DNA from 2 places in the Streptomyces sp. BF23-19 genome. Region 1 is predicted to be linked to the other one. Evidence: riboswitches for the same ligand, from Rfam matches in the RefSeq annotation. Region 1 holds a riboswitch; the other holds the start of a gene.
The links. Region 1 has a riboswitch for glycine ahead of gcvT (glycine cleavage system aminomethyltransferase GcvT). Riboswitches for the same ligand answer to the same signal wherever they lie in the genome.
Positions count from the first base shown of each region.

Region 2: another riboswitch for glycine. It lies ahead of gcvP (aminomethyl-transferring glycine dehydrogenase); the one in region 1 lies ahead of gcvT (glycine cleavage system aminomethyltransferase GcvT).

Region 1 is NZ_JBGBPT010000012.1:27,226-30,415, forward strand. Features, by position in the region: gene gcvH (glycine cleavage system protein GcvH) at 1-257, opposite strand, end outside; gene gcvT (glycine cleavage system aminomethyltransferase GcvT) at 359-1,474, opposite strand; glycine riboswitch at 1,650-1,753, opposite strand; gene AB8A24_RS09660 (AAA family ATPase) at 1,960-2,616, shown strand; gene AB8A24_RS09665 (enhanced serine sensitivity protein SseB) at 2,803-3,190, shown strand, end outside.
Region 2 is NZ_JBGBPT010000018.1:9,406-12,595, forward strand. Features, by position in the region: gene AB8A24_RS12970 (DNA polymerase IV) at 1-862, shown strand, start outside; gene AB8A24_RS12975 (PRC-barrel domain-containing protein) at 920-1,285, opposite strand; glycine riboswitch at 1,398-1,496, shown strand; gene gcvP (aminomethyl-transferring glycine dehydrogenase) at 1,689-3,190, shown strand, end outside.

The sequences.
Region 1 (3,190 bases):
TCCACGACGTCCTGGTTGGCCTCGACGACCTCACCGGTCACGGGGGAGTACAGGTCGCTGACCGACTTGGTCGACTCAAGCTCGCCACAGGTCTCGCCCGCGGTCACCGTGTCGCCGACCTCGGGGAGCTGGGCGTAGACGACGTCACCGAGCGCGTTGGCCGCGAACTCCGTGATGCCGACCGTCGCGACGCCGTCCTCGGCGGTCGACAGCCACTCGTGCTCCTTGCTGTAACGCAGCTGCTGGGGGTTGCTCATGACCTGATTCTCCTGGATGCGGGGGAGTGGATACGAACTGCGGTCTTGGGTACTGAGACGGCGCCGTACGGTTTCCCGGACGGCGGACGTGGTGCGTGGGGCTACTTCTGCCGCTTGTAGAACGGCAGCGCCACGACCTCGTACGGCTCATGCGTACCGCGAATGTCGACGCCGACGCCGGACGTGCCGGGCGCGGCGTGCGCCGCGTCCACGTACGCCATCGCGAGCGGCTTGCCCAGCGTCGGGGACGGGGCGCCGGAAGTGACCTCGCCGATGACCTGACCGTCGGCGACGACCGGGAACCCGGCGCGCGGGACGCGGCGGCCCTCGGCGATCAGACCGACCAACTTGCGCGGGGGGTTGGTGGCGGCGCGCTCGGCGGCGGCCTCCAGCGCGGCGCGGCCGACGAAGTCCCCCTCCTTCTCGAACTTCACGACCCGACCCAGGCCCGCGTCGAACGGGGTGAGGGAGGTGGTCAGCTCGTGCCCGTACAGCGGCATGCCCGCTTCCAGGCGCAGGGTGTCGCGGCAGGACAGGCCGGCCGGGACCAGGCCGACGCCCTCGCCCGCCTTGGTCAGCGCCTGCCACAGCTCCACGGCGTGCTCGGGGGCGACGAACAGCTCGAAGCCGTCCTCGCCCGTGTAGCCCGTACGCGCGATCAGCGCGGGCACGCCCGCGACGGTGCCCGGCAGGCCGGCGTAGTACTTCAGGCCGTCCAGGTCGGCGTCGGTCAGGGAGGCCAGGATGCCGGGGGACTCGGGGCCCTGCACCGCGATCAGCGCGTACGCGTCACGGTCGTCGCGGACCTCGGTGTCGAAGCCGGCGGCGCGCTCGGTCAGGGCGTCCAGGACGACCTGGGCGTTGGAGGCGTTGGCGACGACCATGTACTCGGTCTCGCCGAGGCGGTAGACGATCAGGTCGTCGACGATCCCGCCGTCCTCCTGACAGATGTGCGTGTAGCGGGCGCGGCCGACGCCGACGGTGGAGATGTTGCCGACCAGCGCGTAGTCCAGGGCCTTCACGGCCTCCGGGCCGGTCAGCGTGATCTCGCCCATGTGGGAGAGGTCGAAGAGACCGGCCTTGGTCCGTACGGCGTTGTGCTCGTCGCGCTCGCTGGCGTACCGCAGCGGCATGTCCCAGCCCGCGAAATCGGTCATGGTCGCACCGAGCGAGCGGTGCAGCGCATCGAGGGCGGTCAGGCGGGGGGCAGTGCTCATGGGTGTGGCTCCCGGGTCCCAGGGCATCGACATGACATGACGAGGACGTTCCTCCCCATCTGTCATCGGAACCTGAGAGGTTCGCCGAGAGTTCCGCCGATCGATCGATCGCCGGTTCTTCTCATCGACTTGCACCTTGGGTGGAGCTGCGCAGCAGCTCGCTTTTCAGATCTGCCTCATCCACGCGGTACGGGGCCTGAGAGATTCAAGGGAGGTTCTTGCTCCTTCGGCGCCCGCGCACGGCCTTGCGGCGTGCCGGGACTCTCCCGCGCGGATTCAAGCGGCCGGTATGCAGTTGGTCCAGATGGCGCACATCATTGCACGCCATGCCCGAGATCGGGCGGCGGGGTCCGAAAGTTCGTACGGCCCTCCGAAGGGCCCGACCGGAACCGGGGCCGCCGGATTACCGTCTCTTTACACTCAGTGGGCAAGGGTCCTGGTGACCCGAATCGGGGGAGGCGAACACTGTGCGGAGATTCGGAGTGGTGACGACGACGGGAACCGTGGAGGCGGTGCCGACGCAGCGCGGCGCGCGCGGGCGCGGGAGGGTGGCCCAGACCGGCCTCGGCCTCGTACGTGACCTGCGCGGACCGGCCGCGCCCGCCGCGCACCGGCTCGGCTTCGCGGCCGGTGACATCGTCGTGGTGTCCGGTCTGCCCGGCGGCGGCAAGAGCACGCTGATCAAGCGGGCGCCCGCCGAGGGCGGGGCGGTGGACTCCCAGGACACCCGTGAGCGCTGGGAGCGCCGCATGCCCGCGGCGCTGCCGTACGCGGTGTACCGCCCGCTGGTGCGCGCCGCGCACTACTGGGGGCTGTGGCGGATCCTGCGCTCCGGGGCCTCCGTGGTCGTCCACGACTGCGGCACGCAGACCTGGGTACGCGGCCTGCTGGCGGCCGCCGCGCGCCGCCGGGGCCGGGCGCTGCACCTGCTCCTGCTGGACAGCAGCCCCGAGGAGGCCCTCTCCGGGCAGGTCGCGCGCGGCCGCCGGGTCTCCGCCTACGCCTTCGCCCGCCACCGCGGCGCGGTGACCCGGCTGCTCCGCGAGGCCGAGACGGGCCGCCCGCCCGCCGGGTGCGCCTCGGTGACCCTCCTGGACCGCCGCTCGGCCGCGACCGTGACCCGCATAGCCTTCAACGCCTGACCCGCCGGGTGCGGCGGTCCGGGCGGGCTCCGCCCGGACCGAAGCAAGCCCCGCCGGCGTTCGAGGCGCGGGGTTCGGGGGAGCCCCGGTCTTTTCGGCGCGGGCCGAACCCCGGCGACGCCGCGGCACACGAGGCCGGTAGCCTGCGGGGCGACACGCGCGGGATTCGGACAGAGGCAGGGGCACATGCAGGGCAGCGGCTGGCCGGGGAATGAGCTGGAGCAGGTGCTCGGGGCGGCGCTCGGGCAGCCGGACGCCGGGGGGCGGATCCTGGAGGTCCTCGGGCGCAGCCAGGTGTGGGTCCCCCTGCCGGGCGGGGGCGGCCCGACGACGGGCGCCCTCGACCTGCCCACCATGGACATCGGCGGGGCGGCGTACGTCCCCGTCTACAGCTCCGAGGCCCAGTTCCTCGCCTGCGTCGGCCCCGGCATGGACTTCGCGGTGGCTCCCGCCGTCGAGTTCGCCCGCGGCCTGCCCCCGCAGCTCGGTATCGCCCTCAACCCCGAGGGCGCCGTCGGCGTACCGCTGCCGCCGCCCGCCGTCGCGGAGCTCTGCCGCACCGGCCGGACCCCGC
Region 2 (3,190 bases), on a different contig from region 1:
CGGGATCACCACGGTGGGGGAGCTGGCGGAGGCCGGGGAGGACGAGCTGGTCCGGATGGTCGGCCGCTCGGCCGGTGCCGGGCTGTACCGGATGGCGCTCGGACTGGACGACCGGCCGGTGGTCGCGGAGCGGGACGCGAAGTCGGTGTCGGTCGAGGACACCTTCGACGTGGATTTGCACGACCGGGTCAGGATCCGCGGCGAGGTGCAGCGGCTCGCCGACCGGTGCGTGCGGCGGCTGCGGGATTCGGGGCACTCAGGACGCACCATCGTGCTCAAGGTGCGCCGGTACGACTTCTCCACGCTGACCCGGTCCGAGACCCTGCGGGGGCCCACGGACGACCCGGCGGTGGTGCGGGAGGCGGCGGCGCGGCTTTTGGAGGGTGTGGACACCACGGGCGGGGTGCGACTGCTGGGGGTCGGGGTGAGCGGCCTGGCGGACTACACGCAGGAGGACCTGTTCGCGCAGTCGCTCGCCGCTGAGCCGGACGGGGCGGACGGGACGGGCGGGGCCGATGTGGCCGACAGGACGGGCAGGACGGGCAGGACGGACGGGGCCGGAGAGGGAGCTGTGGCGGCCGGTGCGGCCGAGGTGGAGGCCGAGGGTCCCCACGGGGCCGCGGAGCCGCCCGGGGAGCCGGAGCAGGCCCCCGAAAGGCGCTGGACGGCCGGGAGCGACGTACGGCATGCCGTGTACGGGCCCGGATGGGTGCAGGGCAGCGGGGTCGGGCGGGTGACCGTGCGATTCGAGCAGCCCGGATCGGAGCCCGGCCGGGTGCGAACCTTCCGGGTGGACGACCCCGAGCTGGAGCCGTCCGATCCGCTGCCGCTGGTGGGGGACGGACCCGAGGGAAAGCCCTGAGGGACGGACCCGAGGGAAAGCCTTGAGGGACAGCCTTGTGGGAGGGCCCGGCTCCGCTCAGCTCTCGTCACCCGCCAGGCGGCCGAAGTCGCGGTTGAAGTCCGTCGGCAGGGTCGTGTCCAGTCCGTAGTGGTGGTAGAGCTGCAACTCCTGTTCCGGGGAGAGGTGGCGCCCGACACCGAAGTCCGGGGCGTCCCTGATCAGGGCGCGTTCGAAGGGCACCCGCAGGGTGTCGCCCACCAGCTCGCTCGGCTCCAGAGGAACGAACGCGTCCCGGCTGAAGAGCCCCGTCCGGACCGCGGCCCATTCCGGGACGCCCGTGGCATCGTCGAGGTAGACCTCGTCGATCGTGCCGATCTTGGTGCCGTTGCGGTCGAACGCCTTGCGGCCGATCAGGCTGCGCGGATCGATGTCGGTCTGCACGGTCCCTCCAAAAGGTCGCAACTGCTCCGTAATGACTACAGAAGTGCATATTCGCAGCGGAGGCCACTCGGGGAGGGTCCAGATCCTCGCTGGTACGCTGGTGAACGGCTGTCGACCCTGTGCGGGAGAGTCCTCCGAGTGAACAAGACGGAGGCGCCGAAGGAGCAAATCCTCCCCGGAATCTCTCAGGCATACGTACCGCACGGACGAGGCCACTCTGGAAAGCAGGGCGGGTACCGGGCGCAGTGCCGGTCCCCCTCCTCACCGACGGTGAAAGCCGGATCCTCGGGAGACCCCCGTGACTCCGGTGAAACTCTCAGGTGCAGATGACAGAGGGGGAGGCCGTCCGGGTGCCCGCGCCGTGGTGCCCCTCGCAGGTCATACGACCAGGAGGCCTCCGTACATGACCGCCAACCGCATTCCGCTCTCCCAGCTGGAGCGAGGCATCCCCTTCGAACAGCGCCACATCGGCCCGGATGCCGAGGCGCAGGCGAAGATGCTCGCCCAGGTGGGCTATGGCTCCCTGGACGAACTGACCGCTGCCGCGGTCCCGGATGTGATCAAGACCGCCGAGGCGCTCGACCTGCCCGAGGCGCGTACCGAGGCCGAGGTGCTGGCCGAGCTGCGTTCGCTGGCCGACCGTAACCAGGTCCTCTCCCCGATGATCGGTCTCGGCTACTACGGGACCTTCACGCCGCCGGTGATCCTCCGCAACGTCATGGAGAACCCGGCCTGGTACACGGCGTACACGCCCTACCAGCCGGAGATCTCCCAGGGCCGCCTCGAGGCGCTCCTGAACTTCCAGACGGTCGTCGCCGAGCTGACCGGGCTGCCGACCTCGGGCGCCTCGCTGCTCGACGAGGGCACCGCGGCCGCCGAGGCCATGACCCTGGCCCGCCGCGTGGGCAAGTCCAAGGGCAACGTCTTCCTGGTGGACGCCGACGCGCTGCCGCAGACCATCGCCGTCATCGAGACCCGCGCCGAGCCGATCGGCATCGAGGTCGTCGTCGCCGACCTGTCCGCCGGTATCCCGGCCGAGGTCGCCGAGCGCGGCATCTACGGTGTCCTGGTCCAGTACCCGGGTGCCTCCGGTGCCGTCCGGGACATCAAGCCGGTCATCGACCAGGCCCACGAGCTCGGCGCCGTCGTCGCCGTCGCCGCGGACCTGCTCGCGCTGACCCTGCTGACCTCCCCGGGTTCGCTCGGCGCGGACATCGCCGTCGGCACCACCCAGCGCTTCGGCGTCCCGATGGGCTTCGGCGGACCGCACGCCGGCTACATGGCCGTCCAGGACAAGCACGCCCGCTCGCTGCCCGGCCGCCTCGTCGGCGTCTCCGTGGACGCGGACGGCAACAAGGCCTACCGCCTCGCGCTCCAGACCCGCGAGCAGCACATCCGCCGTGAGAAGGCCACCAGCAACATCTGTACCGCTCAGGTGCTGCTCGCCGTCATGGCCGGCATGTACGCCGTCTACCACGGCCCGGACGGCCTGCGGACGATCGCGAACCGCACCCACCGCTACGCCGCGCTGCTCGCCGCCGGTCTGACGGCCGGCGGGGTCGAGATCGTGCACGGCTCGTACTTCGACACCATCACCGCCCGCGTCCCGGGCCGTGCCGCCGAGGTCGTCGCCGCCGCCCGCGAGGGCGGGGTCAACCTGTTCCAGGTCGACGCCGACCTCGTCTCGGTCGCCTGCGACGAGACCACCCTGCGCGCCGACATCGAGGCCGTCTGGGCCGCCTTCGGCGTCACCGCCGAGATCGAGGCGCTCGACGAGACCACGGCCGACACGCTGCCCGAGGGCCTGCTGCGCTCGGACGCGTACCTGACGCACCCGGTCTTCCACCAGCACCGCTCCGAGACCGCGATGCTGCGCTACCTGCGCAAGCTCTCGGACAAGGACTA